Regions from separate parts of the Nocardia sp. NPDC060249 genome, predicted to be linked through region 2. Evidence: riboswitches for the same ligand, from Rfam matches in the RefSeq annotation. Region 2 holds a riboswitch; each other region holds the start of a gene.
The links. A riboswitch is a leader RNA that binds a small molecule or an ion and turns the genes downstream of it on or off. The one in region 2 is predicted to bind cobalamin.
Positions count from the first base shown of each region.

Region 1: another riboswitch for cobalamin. It lies ahead of ACFWFP_RS27140 (FecCD family ABC transporter permease); the one in region 2 lies ahead of ACFWFP_RS08705 (ABC transporter substrate-binding protein).
Region 3: another riboswitch for cobalamin. It lies ahead of ACFWFP_RS20565 (ABC transporter substrate-binding protein); the one in region 2 lies ahead of ACFWFP_RS08705 (ABC transporter substrate-binding protein).

Region 1 covers NZ_JBHXAQ010000010.1:5,532-12,589, reverse strand. Annotated here, with positions in the region: gene ACFWFP_RS27165 (MFS transporter) at 1-273, opposite strand, end outside; gene ACFWFP_RS27160 (LLM class flavin-dependent oxidoreductase) at 323-1,672, opposite strand; gene ACFWFP_RS27155 (ABC transporter ATP-binding protein) at 1,669-2,433, opposite strand; gene ACFWFP_RS27150 (ABC transporter permease) at 2,409-3,269, opposite strand; gene ACFWFP_RS27145 (ABC transporter substrate-binding protein) at 3,269-4,360, opposite strand; cobalamin riboswitch at 4,444-4,569, shown strand; gene ACFWFP_RS27140 (FecCD family ABC transporter permease) at 4,602-5,633, shown strand; gene ACFWFP_RS27135 (ABC transporter ATP-binding protein) at 5,630-6,460, shown strand; gene ACFWFP_RS27130 (ABC transporter substrate-binding protein) at 6,457-7,058, shown strand, end outside.
Region 2 covers NZ_JBHXAQ010000002.1:239,305-246,362, forward strand. Annotated here, with positions in the region: gene ACFWFP_RS08690 (ABC transporter ATP-binding protein) at 1-671, opposite strand, end outside; gene ACFWFP_RS08695 (FecCD family ABC transporter permease) at 668-1,735, opposite strand; gene ACFWFP_RS08700 (FecCD family ABC transporter permease) at 1,732-2,730, opposite strand; gene ACFWFP_RS08705 (ABC transporter substrate-binding protein) at 2,727-3,689, opposite strand; cobalamin riboswitch at 3,794-3,987, opposite strand; gene ACFWFP_RS08710 (hypothetical protein) at 4,168-4,392, shown strand; gene ACFWFP_RS08715 (MarR family winged helix-turn-helix transcriptional regulator) at 4,577-5,053, opposite strand; gene ACFWFP_RS08720 (GDSL-type esterase/lipase family protein) at 5,160-6,290, shown strand; gene ACFWFP_RS08725 (acetoacetate--CoA ligase) at 6,302-7,058, opposite strand, start outside.
Region 3 covers NZ_JBHXAQ010000005.1:251,736-258,793, forward strand. Annotated here, with positions in the region: gene ACFWFP_RS20555 (ABC transporter permease) at 1-76, opposite strand, end outside; gene ACFWFP_RS20560 (class I SAM-dependent methyltransferase) at 88-849, opposite strand; gene ACFWFP_RS20565 (ABC transporter substrate-binding protein) at 846-2,372, opposite strand; cobalamin riboswitch at 2,478-2,611, opposite strand; gene ACFWFP_RS20570 (SDR family NAD(P)-dependent oxidoreductase) at 2,691-3,488, shown strand; gene ACFWFP_RS20575 (acyl-CoA dehydrogenase family protein) at 3,624-4,838, shown strand; gene ACFWFP_RS20580 (LLM class F420-dependent oxidoreductase) at 4,855-5,772, opposite strand; gene ACFWFP_RS20585 (GGDEF domain-containing protein) at 5,840-6,952, opposite strand.

The sequences.
Region 1 (7,058 bases), on a different contig from region 2:
CGCGAGGATGGCCACGAGCAAGCCGAGCGCGCAGGTGAACGAGCCGAGCGCGATGGCCTTGCGCTCCCCGGTGCGGGCCACCAGCCAGCCCGCGGGCAGATCGCCGAGAATGAGCCCGAAGCCCATCATGGCGACGACCACGCCCGCGGTGCCGACCGACGCGCCGAGTTCGAGTGCGCGCAGCGGCAGCATGGGAGCCGCTGCGCCCGAACCGATTCCGTAGATGGCGGACGGAACGAAGACCGCCAGCGCCATGGATCGCAGCTGGGTCACGGCGCCATCACCGACCGGCGGGTGCCGGGCCGGCTACTACAGCCCACCGTCATCCGGCTAGTGCGGCACTGCGGGCGAACTTGCTTTCCGGGCGCGCGAGCCCGAAGTGGTCGCGCAATGTGGTCCCGGTGTATTCGGTGCGGAACAGTCCGCGCTCCTGCAGGATCGGCACCACCGTTTCGGCGAATACCTCGAGCCCACCCGGGTAGTACGGCGGCATCACGTTGAAGCCGTCCGCCGCGCCCTGGGTGAACCACTCCTCGATGGTGTCGGCCACTTGCTCGGGAGTTCCCGCGAACACCCGGTGTCCGCGCGCACCGGCCAGCCGGTGCAGCAGCCCACGCAGCGTCGGCCGTTCCCGCTCGACGATCCCCGCCACCACCTGCAATCTGCTGCGCGCGTTGTCGGTGACATCGCCCGCCCCCGCGAACACTTGCGCGGGCACCGGTTCGTCGAGCGCGAGACCACGCAGCGACGTGCCGGTGATCGATTCCAGCTGTTTGATCCCGTATTCGGGCACCGTCAGCTCGTTGAACTCGCGTTCCAAACGCAGCGCGGCGGCCTCGGTGTCGGCGATGAACGGGCTGATACCCGGCAGGATCTTCACCTCGTCGGCGGTGCGGCCGAACTCGGTGGCCTTGGACTTGATGTCGGCGTAGAAGGACTGCGCGTCCGAAAGCCGTTGATGCGCGGTGAAGATCGCCTCCGCGTACTTGCCGGCGAAGGCGCGCCCCTCGTTCGAGGCGCCCGCCTGCACCAGGACCGGGCGTCCCTGCGGTGTCCGCGCGGCGTTGAAAGGGCCACGCACACTGAGGTGCTCGCCGACGAAGTCGATCGGATGGATCTTGTCCGGATCGGCGTACACACCGGCGGCGCGGTCGAGCACGATCGCGTCGTCCTCCCAGCTGTCCCACAGCCCGACCACCGCGTCGACGAATTCCCGTGCGCGGGCATAGCGTTCGGCGTGATCCGGGTGGCGTTCGAGCCCGAAGTTGGCCGCGGCCAGGTCGGTTCCGGTGGTGACGATGTTCCAGCCCGCGCGTCCACCGGAGATGTGGTCGAGCGAGGAGAACAGCCGCGCCAGGTTGTAGGGCTCGTAGTAGGTGGTGGACGCGGTCGCGATCAGGCCCAGATGTGTCGTCGCCGCGGCGATCGCGGTGAGCAGCGTGATCGGCTCCAGGCCGGGCGCCGCATTGTGACGAACATCGGTGCGCAGGGCGGGACCGTCGGCGAAGAACACCGCGTCGAGCTTCGCCGCCTCCGCGGTGCGCCCGATCTCCTGATAGTAGGAGACGTCGTAGATGCGGTCGGGCCTGCTGTCGGGATGCCGCCAGGCGGCCTCATGGTGCCCGGACGGGTAGATGAACGCGTTCAGACTCAGTTGACGCGGTGCACTCATGAGGCCTGTTTCACTTTCTCTGACTCTGTTGTGTCGACGCCGAGCCCGGTCAGCAGTACCTCGCGCAGCCGGACGAACTCCGGGTGCGCGTGCCTGCGCGGGCGCGGGGTCTCGATGCGTTGGTCGATCGTGATCCGGCCCTCGTCGAGGACCAGCACCCGATCGGCGAGCAGCACGGCCTCGTCCACATCGTGGGTCACCAGCAGCACGGCGGGCCGATGCCGCTCGCACAGCGCCTGCAACAGGGCGTGCATCCGAATCCGGGTCAGCGCGTCGAGCGCGCCGAACGGTTCGTCGGCCAGGAGCAATTCCGGCTCACGCACCAGCGACCTGGCCAAGGCCACCCGCTGCTGTTCGCCCCCGGAAAGCTCACGCGGCCAGGCCTTCTCCCGTCCGGCCAGCCCGACTTCGGCCAGTGCGGACCGCCCGCGTTGCTGCGCGTCGCGCCCGGTCAGCCCGAGCACCACATTGTCGAGTACCCGCGTCCACGGCAGCAGCCGCGAGTCCTGGAACACCACCGCGCGCTGCGTCGGCACCGTCAGGTCACCGGATCCGGGCACTTCGGAATCGAGTTCGGCCAGTGCCCGCAGCAGCGTGCTCTTACCGGAACCGCTGCGCCCGAGCAGCGCGACGAACTCACCGCGCCGGATCTCGATGTCGATGCCGTCCAACACGATTCGCTCGCCGAAGCCGCGCGTCAGGGCGCGGGTGCGGACGACGACCCGCTCGTCGGAGCTCAGTCGCCCAGTGTCTGTCGCCATGCCAGCACCCTTCGTTCCGTTGCCCGCACGGCGAGGTCGCCGAACAGTCCGAGCAGTCCGTATATCACCAGGCCGACGACGATCACATCGATCTGCCCGTAGGTGCGCGCCTGCGTCATCAGATAGCCGATGCCGCTGGTCGCGTTGACCTGTTCGACCACAACCAGCGCGAGCCAGGAAATGGTCACCGCCAGCCGCAACCCGAGGAAGAAGCCGGGCAGCGAACCCGGCAGCGCGATCCGCCGCAGGAAACCCCACCGCGACAGCCCGACCGTCTCGGCGAGTTCCACATAGCGCGCGTCGACGCTGCGCAGGTAGGCGTGGGTGTTGATGTAGATCGGAATGAGCACGCTGGTGGTGATCACGATCAGCTTCATCTGCTCGCCGATCCCGAACCACACGATGAACAGCGGGATCAGTGCCAGCGTCGGGATCGCCCGCTTGATCTGCACCGGACCGTCGACTACGGCTTCACCGATCCGGCTCAGCCCCGCGACCAGCGCGAGCACCACGCCGATCGCCACACCGAGGACCAGGCCGATCACGGCCCGCTGCAACGAGGTCAGCAGGTTGGACTGCAACCGGCCGTCGGCGATCAGCTCGCCCGCGGTCTGCGCGACGGTCCACGGCGCGGGCAGGGTCTCCGGGTCGATGGCCCCGATCGCGGAGCCGATGACCCAGGTACCGATGAGCAGAACCGGACCGAGGGCGAAGCCGAACGGGATCGGCTTGCCGGGTCCCAGTCTGCGCCGGCCTCGCCCGCGCGGGGCGAGTGCCTCGACCGGGGCGGTGCTGGTCCTGAGTTTGCGCAGCGCCCCGGCATCGATGGTGGCCATCAGCTCACCGCCGGTGCGTACGCGGCTCCGCTGGCGGTGACCGCCTCGGTGACCGCGGCGTCGAAGCGCAGGTCGAAACCGTCGACGGCCTTGATCTTCTTGGGCAGCTCGCCCACGGCGTCGATCGCGTCGATGGTGGTCTGCTGCCGGGCGATCAGCTGCTGGTCCAGGTGCGGGAAGGTGTAGGTGCCCAGCGATTCGACGATCCGCTTGGCGTCGTGGGCGCTGACCTTCTGGCTTCCGACGTAGTAGCGGGTGGCCCATTCCTCGCGATGGGTGTTGGTCCACTGCCAGGCGCGCACGAACGCGCCGACCAGAGCACGGGTGGCGGCGGCCTTCGCCGGATCCTGGACCACCGCCCGGCGCGCGTACAGGTAGGCGAGGCCGCTGTAGATGCCCGTGGTCTCCGAGTCCGGGATCAGCGAGGCGCCCTCGGTGCGGAGGAACCGGGTCACGTTGGGTTCGATCAGCGGCGCGACGTCGACCTGCGCGGTGCGGACCGCGTCAGGGAACTCGGCCAGCTGCAGCCGGACCAGCTCCACATCGGTGGGCTTCAGACCCGCCTTGGTGAGCGCCTTCAGCACCGCTGCCTGCTGGGCGGTGCCCTCGGCGTAGGCGATCTTCTTGCCCTTCAGGTCGGTGAGCTTGCTGATCGAACGGCCCGGCGCCACAGCGAGTTTCAGGGCCTGGGGGTTGGTCTGGTAGGAACCGATGATCGGCACGTCCTGGCCCGCGGCCAGCGCGTGGATCGGCGGCACATCGCCGACCTGACCGACGTCGGCCGCGCCCGCTCGGAACGCCTCGAGGATGGCCGGGCCGCCGACGAAGTTGGCGAACTCGATCTTGAACGGCAGCTTGTCCAGCTCACCGGACAGCCGCAGCGCCGATTGCAGGCGTTCCGACTGATCGGCGACGACGAGCGTGGTGCCCGGTGGAACCTCGGTGGGCAGTGGCGCGTCGGGGGTGCCGACCGGTGTGTCGTTGCCTTGCGCGCAGCCGGTCAGGCCGAGCGTCGCAACGGTTGCCATCGCGAGGAGTGCGGCGGTGGCGCGGCCACGCAGGCCGGGTCGAAAGGTGTTCGGTCGGTACATAGACGAATTCAAGCAACCGCGATCGTCCCCGAACACTATTAGCGTTTCCATGATTTGAAGGGCCCGGCTCCGCATCGGCACTGCGTGCCGCGGTAAAATTCGGGTGCCAACCTCGGCGGGTGCGGGAATCCGGTGCAACTCCGGAACGGTCGCGCCACTGTGATCGCCTCGCGGCGAAAGTCAGACCTCCCTCGCCGGGACACCCGCTGAAAGGGCCGCGCTTGCCTGTGGAGAATTCGCGATGATCCGTGCTCGGATCTCGCTGGCGCTACCCCTGCTCGCGGTGTTGCTGCTGGTCGCCATGATCGGTGCCACCGGATTCGGCGCCGAGATCGTGCCCGTGTCCGCGGTGCTCGACACCCTCACCGCGCGACTCACCGGCGTGACACCCACCGACCTCGGCATCGACACCATCGTCTGGCAGCTCCGGGTGCCGCGCACCCTGCTGGCAGCGGTGGTCGGCGCGGGGTTGGCGCTGGCCGGGGCCGCGATGCAGACGCTGGTGCGCAATCCGCTGGCAGATCCTTTCCTGCTCGGTGTCTCCTCCGGCGCGGGTGTCGGCGCGGCCGCGGTCATCACCTCCGGGTTGTTCGCCGGTGCGGGGATCTGGGCGCTGTCGGGCGGTGCGCTGCTCGGCGCGCTCGGCGCCGCGGCCCTGGTGTTCCTGATCGCGTTCGCCCAGGGCGGTCTCACGCCGCTGCGGCTGGTGCTCACCGGCACCGTGCTCGGGTCGGCGTTCGCCGGGTTCAGCAGTTTCCTCGTCTTTCGCAGCACGGATCCGGCGGCGGCGGAGTCGGTGCTGTTCTGGCTGCTCGGCAGTCTCGCCGGTGCCGATTGGACGACCATCGCCCTGCCCTTGACGGTGGTGGCGGTCTGCGGCGCGATCCTCCTGGCGATCGCCGGATGGCTGGACGCGCTCACCCTCGGCGCGGAAACCGCGTCGTCGGTCGGCGTCCCGGTGCGACAGCTGCGCATCGGTCTGTTCGTGCTGCTCGCGGTGCTCGTCGGCGTCCTGGTCGCGGTGTCGGGCGGCATCGGCTTCGTCGGCCTGGTCGTTCCGCACGCCGCCCGGATGATCGTCGGCCCCCGCCATCGCCATCTGCTTCCCACCTGCGCACTCGGCGGTGCCCTGTTCCTGGTGGTGGCCGACGCGGCAACCCGGATCCTGGTGCGTCCCACCGAAATCCCGGTCGGCGTGCTCACCGGTCTCATCGGCGCACCCACCTTCCTGCTGCTGATGGGCAGGCGGCGCTACCAGTTCGGCACGCCATGAGGCTGCGCGCCGTCGAACCGGATCCCGGATCGCGCGCCCGGACCACCGAGGGCGCACTCCGGGCGGACACGCTGAGCTGCGCCATCGGTCGACGCACCATCGTCGCCGGAACGGACTTCTCGATCGAGCCGGGGGAAACCATCGGTGTCGTGGGTCCCAACGGCAGCGGCAAGTCGACATTGCTTCGGGTCTTGGCCGGGGTAGCCCGGCCGAGCCATGGCCGCGTGCTCGTGGACGGTCAGCAGCTGCACGCTCTTCGGCCGCGACAGCGGGCGGCGACGGTGGCCTTGGTGGCGCAGGACGAGAACCCGCCCGCCGACATGCTGGTGGGCGAAGTGGTCGCCCTCGGGTTGACGCCGTATCTGCCACCGTGGGGCCTGGGTGCCCCGCGCGAACAGCAGCGGGTGGCACAGGCTTTGGCGTCGGTGGATCTGCCCGGTTTCGCGGGCCGGCAGGTACAGCACCTGTCGGGCGGCGAACGGCAGCGGGTGCTGCTCGCCCGGGCGTTGCTCCAGGACACCCCGGTGCTACTGCTCGACGAGCCGACAAACCATCTCGACGTCACCCACCAGCTGGAATTGCTCGCCCTCATCCGAAGCCTGAACCGGACCGTCGTAGCCGCCCTGCACGATCTGTCCCTGGCCGACCGCTACTGCGATCGGATCATCGTGCTGCACAACGGTTCCACCCGACCACCGGCGCCACCGGCGCGGGCGCTGACCCCCGATGTCGTGGCCGAGGTATTCGGTGTGGACGCGACACGCGTCCAGCACCCGGCGACCGGCGAAGACCACCTGTTGATCACCCCGCGAGAGGCGCGACGATGAAGAACCACGGCCGGATCCTGGCCACCACTGCCCTTGCCGCCGTCCTGACGGCCTGCTCCGGAACAACCACGGGATCCGCGACGACGATCCCGATCCTCAACTGCGGCAAGGAAACCCCGTTCCCCGCCCCCGCGCAGCGGATGTTCGTCAACGACGGAAATCTCATCTCGATGGTGCTCGCCCTCGGCGCGCAGGACCAGGTCGTCGCGGTCTCCAGCATTCAGCGCGACGCAGGCACACTGCGTGCGCACTACGGTGCCGACATCGTCAACGGCTTGAACTCTGTTGCGCCCGAGTACCCTTCGCGTGAGACGGTCCTCGCCCAGCGGCCGGACGTCATGGTCGCCGGCTGGAGCTACGGCTACGACGAGGCGAGCAACCTCACCCCCGCCTCACTGCGCAAAGACGGCGTCGCCGCCTACGTCCTCACCGAGAGCTGTCGCCGAATCGACGGCGCGGCCGCCCGCGGCACCGTGGAACCGTGGACCGCGTTGCGCACCGACCTCACCGACCTCGGCACGATCACCGGCCACCCCGAGCGCGCGGTCGAGGTCGTCACCGATCTCGACCGCAGGCTCGCCGCCCTGACGGCCGCACC
Region 2 (7,058 bases):
TCGGCGGGCGACCCTTGAGCGACCACGCGGCCGTCCTGGACGGCGACGAGATGGTCGGCGTAGCGGGCGGCGAGGTTGAGGTCGTGCAGGACCACGATGATGGTGCGCGGCAACAGGTTTCGCAGGACGTCGAGCACGTCGAGTTGGTGTGCCAGGTCGAGGAAGGTCGTCGGTTCGTCGAGCAGCATCACCTCGGGGTCCTGCGCCAACGCGAGCGCGATCCACACCCGTTGTTTCTGACCGCCGGAGAGTTGATCCACCGATCGGTCGATCAACTCGAGAGTGTCGGTGGCCACCAGCGCTTTTCGCACCGCCTCACCGTCCTGTGCCGACCATTGACGAAACCAGCGTTGGTGCGGATGACGGCCGCGGCCGACGAGTTCACCCACGGTGATGCTGTCGGGAGCGACGGGTTGTTGCGGCAACATGCCGAGCCGGCGGGCGACGGTGCGCGCGGGCTGCGGTGCGATATCGGCGCCGTCGAGCAGGACCGCGCCCGCGGTCGGCGCGATCAGCCGGGCCAGGCCACGCAGCAGGGTCGATTTGCCGCAGCCGTTGCGGCCGACGATGACGGTGATCGCACCGGTCGGGAAGTCGACGGTGGCGTCGGTGACGATCGCGGTGTCGCCGTAGCCGAGGGTGAGCCCCTCGGTGGTCAGGTGTGCGGTCATCCAGCGTGTCCGATCCGGGTTGCACGGGCGAGGAGGTAGACGAGAACGGGAGCGCCGAGAATGGCGGTCACCACCCCGACAGGAAGTTCCGCCGGGAACAGCCGCCGGGCGGCCAGGTCGGCGGCGACCACCAGCAGTGCCCCGGTGACAGCCGCGGGCACGAGCCCGGCACTGCGTCCGGCCAGCAGCCGGCGCGCGATCTGCGGCGCCACCAAGGCGACGAAACTGATCGGCCCGGCCGCGGCCGTCGCCAGGGTCGCGGCGGCGGCCGCGACGACGATCAGCGCGATGCGGTGCGGGCCGCGCCGACCGGCCAGCGAATTCGCCAGTTCGTCACCCATTTCCAGCAGCGGCAACGAGCGAGCGAGAACGATCAGCGTGGGCACGACCACCACCAGCGCCGCCGCGGCGAACCCGACGTGGCTCCACTGGCGATTGGCCAAGCTGCCCGTGAGCCACATGGCAGCCGTGTGCGCCTGATAGTTGTCGGCGATGGTCAGGATGAACGCGATAGCCGAGGACAGCATCGTCGTGACGCCGATGCCGACGAGCACGAGCCGATAGCCGTCGAGCCCGTCCTTGGTGGCCACGGCCACGATCAGCGCCATGGCCACCGCGGCGCCGATCACCGCACCGCCCACCAATCCCAGTCCGGCGCCACCGAGCAACACGCTCACCACCAACGCGCCCAGCGAGGCGCCCGCGTTGATCCCGATGATCTCGGGACTCACCAGCGGATTGGTCGCGATCCGTTGCAGGATCGCCCCCGATATCGCGAAGGCCGCGCCGACACACAGCCCGGTGAGCACGCGCGGCAACCGATCGGCCACCACCACGTCGTACTCGATGAGCGTGCCGCCGCCACCGAGGACCCGCACCACGTCGGCGACCGTGAGCGGGTAGTACCCGATGGTGAGTGACCACGCCGCCACCACCAGCGCGGCCGCCGTGATCAGCACGGTCACGACCGCGGCTCGTTTCCCGACCCGAAAGACGATGCGCCGGTCGGGTGTTCGCAGCAACAGCGTCCCGCTGGGCAGCACGCCGCGCTCGGTGCCCGTCACAGGGTGGCCACCTTTCGATTCCGCACGAGATAGAGAAAGAACGGCGAGCCCGCGAAGGCGGTGATGATGCCGACCTGGATTTCCTGTGGCCGCGCCAGCATCCGTCCGAGAATGTCGGCCACCAACAGCAGCGTCGGGCCCAGGAGCACACACCAGAGCAGAATCCACCGGTAGTCGTGTCCGGCGAAGAATCGGGCGATGTGCGGGATCACCAAGCCGATGAAGGCGATCGGTCCGGCGATGGCCACCGCCGAGCCCGCGAGCAGCACCACACTCACGGCACCGGTAGCGCGCGTCGCGACCAACCGGGTCCCGAGCGTGCGTGCCATGTCGTCACCGATCGCGACGGCGTTCAGCGGCCGGGCCACCACGACCGCCAGTACCAACCCCACCGCGATGAACGGTGCTGTCTGCCACACGGACTCGATATCGGCGCGAGCCAACGAGCCGACCACCCAGAACCGGAAATTGTCGAACAGGGCCCGGTCGAGCAGGGTGATCGCCGTGGTGATCGACCCACACAGCGCGGTGCAGGCAGCGCCCGCAAGTGCCAGTTTCACCGGGGTCGCGCCACCGAACCCCAACGAGCCCAGCGTGTAGACGAACGCGGCGGCGATCGCGGCACCGAGGAAGCCGAACCAGATGAATCCGCCCGTCGCCGTGAGGCCGAGCGCACCCATCGCGATCACGATCGCCAGCGACGCGCCGGCGTTGACGCCGAGCAGGCCGGGGCCGGCCAGCGGGTTGCGAGTGAGCCCTTGCATCACCGCGCCCGCCAGCGCCAACGCGGCACCGGCGAGCAGTCCCGCGACCGTTCTGGGCAGTCTGATGTAGCGCACGACCCGGTCGGTGTCGGTCCCCTGGAAATCGGTGAACGCGACCACGGCCTGGTCGAGGGTGAGCGGGTGCGAACCGATCAGGATGGACGCGACGCAGACAGCCACCAGCGCGGCGCCGGCCAGGATCGGACCGGCGCCGCGGGCGGTGCGCGTCACCGCCGGAACAGCTCGGGATGGATCAACGCGGCGACCAGTTCGGTCGAGTGCGCGATCCGCACCCCCGCCGCCCGGTCGGCGAACAGGAACGGGTGCACCGTCGCGTTCCGCACGGCCGCCAGATTCGCGAACGCCGGGTTGCCGACGATCTTGTCGACTTGGGGCTGAGCGTCGGCGCGCGTATAGGTCGCCTTGCAGCACAGGCTGGTCAGGATGATGTCGGGGTCACGGGCGATGAGCTCTTCCGCGCCGACGGGCACGTTGCGCTTCGCGGTGAGATCGGCGAAAGCATTCACTCCACCGGCGGCCTCGATGATCTGGGTGATGAAGTCGATGCCGCCTGCCACAGTGTAGGAGCCGTCGTCTTTGGGAGTGACGACCGCGACCCGCGGCTTCGCCGCGTTGCCGACCTTCGCCCGGACCGCCTCGATGCGCGAACTCAGCTGCGTGACAACTTCTTCGGCGCGCTCGGAGGCGCCCCACAGGGCACCGAGGTCGCGCAGGTCGGCGTACACGTTGTCGAAGCGCACCGTATCGGGGTCGATCGCCTCATCGGCGAGTCCGTCGGCGCTCGGGCACAGCGGACTCAGCACCCAGGTGCGCACACCCAACTCGTGCAGGCTCGCCCTGGTGCCGACGCTGTTCTGCGCCGAGGAGGCGAACACCCCGTTGAAACCCGACATGACGAAGTCGGGTCGCTGGGCCAGCAGTTCGTCGCGGCTGGGCAGCTTCTCGACGTACGGTGCGCGCGCCTGCGCGTCGACGTATTCCGTGAGCACGGCGGAGTCCAGGAATGCGGTGCCGACCAGCCGGTCGGTGACACCGAGCGCGTGCGCGATCTCGATCGACGGCTGGTAGGCCGCGTAGATCCGCTGCGGTGGGCCGGCGACGCCGACGTCGATCCCACAGTTCACGCGGGTGACAACAGCGGCGCCATCCGCGTCGGAGACGGGTTGCACACCACAACCGGTGACAACAATCGTGCAGGCGAGCAACGCGCCAGAACGTAGGCGCGCGAAAACAGAGCGGGTCAAGAGACGGCCTTCCAGGTCCTCGTGGAACGGGGGTACTGCGTAGCCGTGGCCGGTCTCCTGGCTGACGGGATACTGCGCGGTGAATCCACCTTCCCAGGGCAGGTGCCCCAGTGGCTCCGGATGACAGACGTCGTCCGGATCGATTCACAACTCCCGATCACAGTGGCGAGGGCCGCACCGGTTCTCCACCGGTTTCCCGAACACCACGGCTGGTGAACTGTAGCAACGCCGGTTCTATCGAGGAGTCGGCGCCGGTGCTCGAGCGCGGCGCCGGGTCCGATCCACAGCCGACTCCCAGCTCGGTCCCACCGGGCTCGACGGTTACGTCGCGAAGATTCAGCTATCGGCCGAGCACTTCGGCCGACCGGCGATCTCGGTGAGATCGAAATCAGGAGGAACGCGCATGAGAATGAAGTCGACAGTGGCCAAGACCGCGGTGGCGGGCACTCTCGCTCTCGGGGTACTGGGTGCCACGGCGGGTGTGGCGAGCGCGGATCCGGGTGGGCACGACCAGCAGCGACCCGAGCAGGGTCAGGAACACCGGCCGCAGCAACAGCCGGAGCAGCACCGCGACCAAGCGCCGCAGCACGGCTTCTGGTTCTTCGGCACCTGGGTTCCGCTGCCCTGAACCCCACCGCGGGCCCGGCGCTCACCGGGTCCGCGGTACTCGTCTCTGCGAGTTACGCTGCAGGACTTAGCTATCCAGCTCGCAAACCCCCATCCGTGCCGACGCCGGTGACGAATGGAGTACAGGCGGGTCGGCACGGTATAACCGGTACCATTCACTCCCCTGAAGCCGACCCGCCTGCTTTTCACCGGCGCCCATCGGAGGTGGCGGCCGGGTTGGTGGCATCGCGGATCACGCGCAGGCCGGTGATCAGACCGTCGAGTTGAGTGGGGGTCAGCTGACCGGTGAGCCATTGTTCGAGGGCGGCGAGATAGTCGGGCAGGACCTCCTCGAGGCGGCGGATGCCCGAATCGGTCAAGGCCGCGTAGGCACTGCGCCGATCAGCCGGGTCGAGTTGACGCTCGACCAGCCCCGCGGTGGCCAGCCGGTCGACCAGACGGGTGACGCCACTGGTCGAGAGCTCGGTTTGGGTGGCCAGATCCGACATCCGCAGGCGACAATCCGGCGAGCGACTCAGCCGCAGTAGGGCATTGAGGTCGAGGCCGGACAGGCCGTGCGCTTTCCAGGTCGGCTCAAGTTTGGCGATGAGGCCGTTGTGCGCCTCGAAGAGCAGGCCGGAGATGGTGAAGCGGGGGTCGTCGAACAGCTCGCGCACGGACATAACGCCAGCATAGCTGATATTTGCCACGCGGATAGTTGACATGAGGAATACCTACGAGTAAACCTATGCGTAGACATTATTCCGCACAGCAAATATCGGAGAGATCATGCAGAACACCACGTGGGTAGCCGGCTTCCGGACCGGTGTCATCGACCCGAACGAGCAGATCAAGCTCGCCGAATCACGCGAGTTCAGTAACGAGACCGTGCGCCACGTCCTGCGCCTGGCAGGCGGCGGCCAGGCGGTGCGCGTGCGGTTGACCAACCGCTACGGCGCCGGACCTGTGCGGATCGGCGCCACCCGGCTCGCCCGGCGCAAGACCGGTTCGGCGATCGGCACGGATCGCGAGGTCACCTTCGGCGGCGCGGCGGACGTCACCATCGACGCCGGCGCCGACCTCGTGAGCGATCCGATCGATCTGGCGGTCGACGCGGGCGAAGACCTGCTGCTCAGCCTGTACATCCCGGGGCCGACCGGCCTTGCCACCTTCTCTCATCAACCCGGTGAGATCGCCTACATCGTCACCGGCGACCACACCGCGGACGTGGAACTCCTCGGTGCGCACGAGGTTCCGTTCCGCTTCTTCGTCACCGGGATCGACGTGCTCGTCGCCGATCCGGCACCGGTCGCCGTCGCGTTCGGCGATTCCTGGTTCGAAGGCGTCGGCACCACGCTGAGCGCCAATCGCCGCTCGGTCGACGTTCTCAACGCCCGCCTCACCGAGGGGTGGGTGGTCAACAACGGCATCGCCGGCAATCGCCTCACGGCCGAGGAGATCGGCGAATCCGGTGTACGCCGTTTCGACGCCGACGCCCTGCGCGTCCCCGGTGTCACCGACATCCTCGTCAATTTCGGGATCAACGACCTCATCCTCGGCGCGATGGGCGGCCAGCGGTCGGCGACCACCGAGGAATTGATCGCCGGTTTCACCGACCTGGCCGATCGCGCCCACGCCGCCGGATTGCGCATCCACGCCGCCACCATCGGCCCCTACGCCGGCTGCGTCTACCCCGGCATGCCCCTGCTGGAAACCCAGCCGACACGCCACGCCGTCAACGAATGGCTGCGCACCGCCGACGTCTTCGATTCGGTCTTCGACGTCGATCGCGCCGTGGCCGACCCCCACCGTCCCGACTACATCCGCCCCGAGTTCGACAGCGGTGACGGCATGCACCTCAACGACGCGGGCGCTGCGGCGATGGCAGCCACCGTCGACCTCACCGCTCTCTTCCACTGACCCATCGGATTTCAGCGCGCGTCGCCCGGAAGCTGTGTTCTGGCGAATCGGGCGTACCAAGCGACTAGGGCCGGGTCGTCGACGGCGCCGGGATCCACGACGGTCGTGGGATCGGCGCCCTGGAGGAGCTTCTTGATCGGGACTTCCAGCTTCTTGCCGGTGCGGGTTCGGGGGATGCCGGGGGCGGCGATGATGTCGTCCGGGACGTGGCGCGGGGAAGTCCGGGTGCGGATGATCGCGCGGATTCGGGCGGTCAGGTCGTCGGTGAGGGTGACGCCCTCGGCGAGAACGACGAACAGGGGCATCCAGTAGCCGCCATCGGGTTGCTCCGCGCCGATCACCAGGGAGTCGGCGACGTCCGGGAGCTGTTCCACCGCTTGGCAGATGTCGGCGCTGCCCATCCGGATGCCGTGGCGGTTGAGGGTGGAGTCGGAGCGACCGTGGACGATCACGCTGCCGTGCTCGGTACGGGTGATCCAGTCGCCGTGGCGCCACACACCGGGGAAGGTGTCGAAATAGGCCGCGTGGTACCGCGTTCCGTCCGGATCGCCCCAGAAGCCCACGGGCATGGAGGGCATGGGCTCGGTGATGACGAGTTCGCCGACCTCGCCGTGCACCGGGTTGCCCTGTTCGTCCCAGGCTTCGAGGGCAACACCCAGGTAAGGGGCGGACAGCTCACCGGGACGGACCGGGACGGTTCGCGCACCACCCGCGAAGGCCGAGACCACGTCGGTACCGCCGCTGATCGACGCGACCGGAATGTGCGCA
Region 3 (7,058 bases), on a different contig from region 2:
AGGCGAGCAGCACACCGAGCTGACCGACCCCGATGACGGTGCGGCGCACGAGGAATCGGGTGAACGGGGTCGACAAGCGCACGGACGCTACCGGATACCGACCACGATGCGGTCGTCGCCGTACTGCCAGACGATCCCGGCCTCGGCGAATCCCGCGTCGCGGGCGAAGGCGACGTAGTCGTGCACGGTCGGGCGATCGTGCACGGTGTGCTCGAATCCGCCGTCGCGGGCCCGCACGAGGTCGGCGAGCTCGGGTGCTCGGTTCACCGCGTCCCACCAGGCGGCCCAGTCCTCGCCGTCCCCGGTTCCTTGTCGCTCGGCGCGGCGCGCGGTCAACGATTTGCCCAGAGCATCGAGCCCGGTACCGGCTGGGCCCTCGTACAGGTGGTCACCGTCGACGAACAACCCGCCGGGCTTCAGCGCTTGCGCGCAGGTCTTGATCAACGCACGCAACGGATCACGATTCATCCAGTGCAGGGCGGTGGTGCTGACGAACGCGTCGGGGACTCGCTCCAGATCCAGTGCGTCGAGCCATCCCTCGGTGCGCAGGTCGGCGTTCACTGTGCGGAAACGAGGGCAGGCCAACGCCGGCTCGGCGAGACCGAGCAGCAGCGGATCGGCGTCGACGCCGACAACGCGGGCGTCGGGAAACCGGTCGAGCAGCCGCTGCGACAGGGTTCCCGGTCCGACCCCGAGATCGACGATCAACAGGTCGTCGCGGTCACCGAGTTCGTCCAGCACATCGCCGATCACCTCGAATCGTTGCTCGCGGTCGGGCATGTAGTGCTCCTGCTGGCGGTCCCAGCGTTCGAGCCAGTACCGCGCCGTCGCCGCGTCCAGTTCGGTCATCGAGCGTTCACCTCGTCGAATCGGGCCCAGCCGTGCGAGTTCGGCACCGCGGCGGGCAGTTGCTGAAAACGATCACCCGCGGCGCTGTTCCAGGCGGTGTTGCCGAAGAAGACGAAGCCGCCTCGGTCGTACAGGATTTCGTGCATGGTGCGGTAGATCGCCGCGCGTCCTTGCTCGGTAGGTGTCGACTGCGCCTTGACGTACAGCGCGTCGAACTCGGCATCGGACCACTTCGTCCGATTCTGCGGCGATCCGGTGAGCAGTCGTGACGCGAAATGGTTCGGAACGGGCAGTGGCCCGGACTGGCCCATCGTGAGGTGGCCGGTGTTGAGCGCATCGGTGTAATAGGTGTCCTTGGAACCGAGGACGACGTTGACCTTCACCCCACAGCGGCTCGCGTGTTCGGCGAAAAGCCTTGCCGACTCGACGAATCCGTGCGCCACCGGCGCGGTGAACAGGTCGAACGACAGGTCACGGACCCCGGCGCGGCGTAGCAACCGGCCCACCTCGTCGGGATCGTAGGTGTGTTGGGGCAGGTCGGCGTAGTACTGGAAGCCTTTGCCGAACACATCGTTGCCGACCTCGCCGTTGCCCTCGAGCGCGACCTTGACCAGTTCGTCGCGGTCGAGCATCCGCATGACCGCCCGGCGGACATCAGGGTTGTCGAACGGGGCACGGTCGGTCTTCATCGCGAAGAAGTAGATGCCGCTGTTGGGGGTGGCCGCGAGCGTCAGGCCGGGCCTGCCTTGCAGGGTCCGTGCGGCCGACGGGGTGAGGTTGTCGGCGTAGTCGATCTCGCCGCTCTGTACCGCCGCGAGGCGGGCATCGGACTCCGCGCTGACGATGCGCAGTCGACGGATCGAGGGGGCGCCGTCCCAATAGCGATCGTTGGCGGTGGCCACGAATTCTTTACCGGCCGTGAAGGAGTCGAAAACGAAGGGGCCGGTCCCCACCGGTCGCTCGAAGTCGGTGGCTCCGTTCGGCACGATCTTGGTCCCATAGGCCGACAACGCGATCAGGAACTCGAAAGAGGGCTCCTTCAAGACGATCTCCACCGTGCGCGCATCGATGGCGCGGCTCTGGGCGAGGTCGACCTTGTCGAGTGAGGAGGCGGCGATGAACGGGCGGCGCTGCGGCGGTCCGAGCACCCTCGAGAAGGTGTAGAGCACGTCGTCGGCGCCGACGGCTTTTCCGTTGTGCCAGACGGCGTCTCGCAGGGTGATGCGCCACCGCGTGCCGTCGGCGTTCGGCTCTGCCGCTGATGCCAGGCGCGGGATCGGCGTCATCGTCTCATCGATCTCGAACAGTCCGTCGTAGACCGATTTCATTCGAGCCTCGTCGATGAACAGCGTGTTCACACCGGGATCGATCCCCTCACCGGCACCGGAGCCCTGGAAGGCGGCGGTGAAGGTGTCGACCGAGTTCCCGGACGGTGCCGAGCGGTTGCACCCGACCAGGGCCGTGCCCGCGGCGAGCGCGCCACCGAGCAGGAAGGTGCGGCGGCGCAGATTCGACGGCTGCATGGAGGCTCCTATCGCGTGGGCTCTCACGCGACGAAGACATGCGCAAACAAGTCACAACCGGTGTGGCTCGGTTCGGCGCATCGATCAATACCCACGTGATCACGACCGTTTCAACAGTTCGTCCGCAGGTATCTGGCTTCGGCTCGGGAACGAGCCTCACAGTTGCGGGACAGCCCCGGACTTGCACCGGTCTTCCCTACGGACAGGCGATATCCTACGCGGTGCGCCGGACATTGCGAGAAGCCCTGGCTGCTGCGGGTTTCGATCATCTCGAGCTGGGGCGTGTGGCGTTGTGGGTGTGATTGTTAGCGTCGGGCCATGGATCTGGGACTGGATGGGAAACGGGCGATCGTCACCGGCGCGAGCAAGGGAATCGGTCTGGCTATCGCGCGAGGGCTCGCGGCGGAGGGGGTGGATGTGGTGCTCGCGGCACGGTCGGCGCACCCGCTGCGCGCCGCCGCCGACGAGATCGCTCGGCAAACGGGACGGCGGGTGATCGCGGTACCGACCGACACCGGCGACGACGAGCAGGTGAGAGAACTCGTCGCGCGCACCGTCGCCGAACTCGGTGGCGTGGACATCCTGGTGAACTCCGCCGCCACACCGTGGAGCGCGGGCGCGGGCGGCGATCTGCAAGCCACTTCCGACGAGATCGTGCGCAGGGAGGTCGAGATCAAGGTGCTCGGATACCTGCGCACCGCACGTGCCGTCGCTCCCCATCTGGTGGCGCAGGGGTGGGGTCGCATCATCAACATCAGCGGGCTCGGTGCGCGGCAGGCCAATTCGATCGGGCAGACCATCCGCAACGTGAGCGTCTCGGCGTTGACCAAGAACCTCGCCGACGAGCTGGGGCCGCACGGGGTGAATGTGACAGTCGTGCACCCGGGTCTCACCCGCACCGAACGGCTCACCGAACGGCTCACCCGCCAGGTCGAGCAAGACGGTGGCGACGTGGCCGAGCTGGAATCACAGCTGGTCAAGAATTCGATCCGCCGGATCATCGACGCGGGTGAGGTCGCCGATGTGGTGACGTTCCTGGCCTCGCCACGCAGCATCGCCATCACCGGTGATGCCATCGCGGCCGGCGGTGGCGTTCCCGGGCCGGTCTTCTACTGACGTTCGGGATGTGATCGGGCCGATTCTATTGCTTCACCGCGGCCCGGCCGGCCCGCGATACTTGCCACATTCGGCGTCGCGCCGATTCGCGCAAGCCATCGATCTCGCCGCCGAGGCGAACCCGGGAGACCAGCGATGACCAGCACCGTCACACCCACCGTCGTGGCCAGCAGCACCTCCCCGCTCTCGGCGGCCGCCGCGCCGAGCGCCTTCTTCAGCACCGAGGACTACCACCGGTTCCACGCCCGCGCGGCCGGTTACGACGCTGAAAACACCTTCTTCACCGAGGATTTCGAGGAACTGCGCGAGGCCGGGTACCTGCGCGCCGCGCTGCCGCCGCAGTACGGTGGCCGGGGCCTGTCGCTCAGCGAATTGTCCAGGGAACAAAGGCAATTGGCGTATTGGGCACCCGCGACAGCGCTCGCGGTGAATATGCACCTGTACTGGACCGGGCCCGCTGCCGCGCTGACCGTCTCCGGCGCGGAGGACTTCAGCTGGTTGCTCGCCGCGGTCCGCGACGGCGAGGTATTCGCGGCCGGTCACGGTGAACGCGGAAACGATGTGGGACTGGATGATTCGGTGGTGAGCGCCCGGCGCCTGCCCGACGGCTCCTACCGCGTCGACGGCCGCAAGACCTTCACCTCGCTCGGCCCGGTGTGGACCTCGGTGGGTATCCACGCCCGTGACGACTCCGACCCCGCCGACCCGCGCATCGTGCATCTGTTCGTCGCCCGCGATCAGCCGGGGGTGCGCACCGAGGAAACCTGGGACACCCTCGGCGTGCGGGCGACCCGCAGCGACGACACGATCTTCGACAACGCCCGTGCCGAAGCCGCGACGCTCGCGGGAACGCACGCGCCCGGCGGTGCCTACCCCCCGCTGATCAACGGCATCCTCGGCTGGTACCTGCCGCTGCTGGCCAATGTCTACTTCGGGATCGCCCGGCGGGCACTCGATGTCGCGATCCTGCACGCCGGCACCCGCTCCTCGCTGGTCCCCGGTGTCGAGGCCCACGCCGGCAAACCGGCGGTACAACGCCAGATCGCCGAAGCCGAAATCCAGCTCGATGCCGCGTACGCACTGCTCGAGACGGCGACCCGGGACGCGGACGCCGGCGTCGATCTCGGCGTGTGGGCGGTTCCGCGTCTGTTCTCGGCGAAGGAATTCGCCACCAGGACAGCCAAGAACGTCGTCGATACCGCGGTGCAGGTGGTCGGCGCGTCGTCGGTCAGTCGCCGCAACGAACTCGAACGTCTCTACCGCGACGTGCGCACCGGACAACTCCATCCCCCCAACACCGACGTGATCCTCGACGTCGTCGGCCGCACCGCCCTCGGTCTGCTTCCCTGACCGCGACATCGATCTCTCAGAGCTGCGATTGCACCTCGGCGGCAATGAGTTCCAGGTGATCGAGATCGGCGAGGTCGAGGATCTGGAGGTAGATCCGGCTCGCGCCGATCTCGCGGTAGCGGGCGATCTTGTCGACGACCTCGGCGGGCGAGCCGGCCAGGCCGTTGCTCGCGAGTTCGTCCACCTCGCGGCCGATCGCGGCGGCCCGGCGCGCTACCTCGGCGTCGGTGCGCCCGACGCAGGCGACCAGGGCGTTGGAGTAGATCAGTTCGTCGGTGCGACCGGCTGCGCGCACCGCGGTGCGCACCCGGTCGAACTGGGCGGCGCTGTCGTCGATCGAGGCGAACGGCATGTTGAACTCGGTGGCGTAGCGGGCCGCCAGGCGCGGGGTGCGGACCTTGCCGTTGCCGCCGATGATCACGGGCACCGGGTCTTGTACGGGCTTGGGCAGGGCGGGGGAGTCGGTGAGCTGATAGTGGGCGCCCTCGAAGCTGAACGTCGCCCCCGGCTTGGTGTCCCAGAGTCCGGTGATGACGGCCAGTTGCTCCTCGAGCAGGCCGAACCTGTTGTCCGGGAACGGGATTCCGTACGCGGCGTGTTCGGCGGCGAACCAGCCGCTGCCGAGACCGAGTTCGACCCGCCCGTTCGACATCTGATCCACCTGGGCGATCTGGATGGCCAGCGGCCCCGGTAGCCGGAACGTCGCGGCGGTGACCAGGGTGCCCAGCCGGATACGGGAGGTGTCCCTGGCCAGCCCGGCCAGGGTGATCCAGGCATCGGTCGGGCCGGGCAGGCCCGAGGCATCGCCCATGGCGAGGTAGTGGTCGGAGCGGAAGAACGCGTCGAATTCGAGCTCCTCGGCGGCGCGCGCCACCGACAGCAACGTGTCGTAGTCGGCGCCCTGCTGGGGTTCGGTGAAGATGCGGAGGTCCATGATCACCATCGTGCCCGATGCGAACAGCTCCGGCGCGGCGGTGCCCCGATCTCGGGAGCGGTGGGTGCTACCGGCTGTCCTGCGGGTCGCCCGGGTGACGGTGGTCCGCCGGCGGGGTGAGTTCGTCGACCACCACCAGGTTCCCGCCGGACTGCTTGGCCCGGTACATCGCCGCGTCGGCGGATTGCAGCAGCCGGTCCGGCGTCGGGCACGGGCATCGTGGACAGTTCGATGCGTCGAACACCGCGACACCCACACTCGCGGTGACCGCCACCGTGGTCTCCGGTGGCTCGGCGATCACGCGGCACAGCCGTTCGGCTTCCCTGCGCGCGGCGGCCGCGGCGATGGGGGCGGCCACCACGAACTCCTCGCCACCCGTGCGTGCCACCACCGCCAGCTCCCCGGCGGCCTCGCGCAGCCGCCGGGCGGTCCGCATCAAGACGATGTCGCCGATCCGGTGACCCCAGGTGTCGTTGACGGTTTTGAACCGGTCGAGATCGAAGCAGATGACACAGATCGCGGGATTGCGATCCATCAGCTGTGGCAGCCGGTTCTCGAGGCCCCGGCGGTTCAGCAGGTCGGTCAGCGGGTCCGACAGCGACTCGGTGCGCAGCAGCGAATACAGGAGCTGGAACGCGGGCACCGCGCTGACCACCGACGCGAGGAGCAACGCGACCGCGAGGGCGAGCTCGATGCTGCCACCGCCGGTGGCGATCCGCACCGAGAACACCACCACCGACAGCAACGACCACACCGAATGCAGGGCCAGTGCCCTGGCGCTGTGGAAAAAGCTCAGATAACTGCCGGTGCCGAGGAGCAGTACGGTGCCCATCGCTCCGAACAGCCGATCCTGCAGCTGGAGGAATTCCACCGTGAACAGCACATCGGCACAGGCGATCAGCACCAGCGACTCGGTCTTGCTCGGCCAGGGCAGCAGCCACCAGCGCGCCGCCCACAGGGTCCCGGACAACACTCCGACCGTCGAAGCGACGCCGGGATGACCGGGCGGGCCCACCGGCGTTCCCGCGATCACCGCGCCCATCACCGCGATACCGGCGCCGGCGATGCCGATCAAGATCTTCAGCGGAACCAGCGCCGACCTGGCGGCCAGCGTGCGCACCAGCCACCGGTAGTCGACAGGGTCTGTCCACCAGGCCCGCAGCGTCTTGCCGTCGTTCATCGACCCACCCTTGGTCCCGATCGCATCGCCTAACTCGCTGGTTGCGCGTGTGGAACTTCAGGAAATCCCACCAGCTGATCGGCAGTAGTCTAGGTCGGACCGTCTC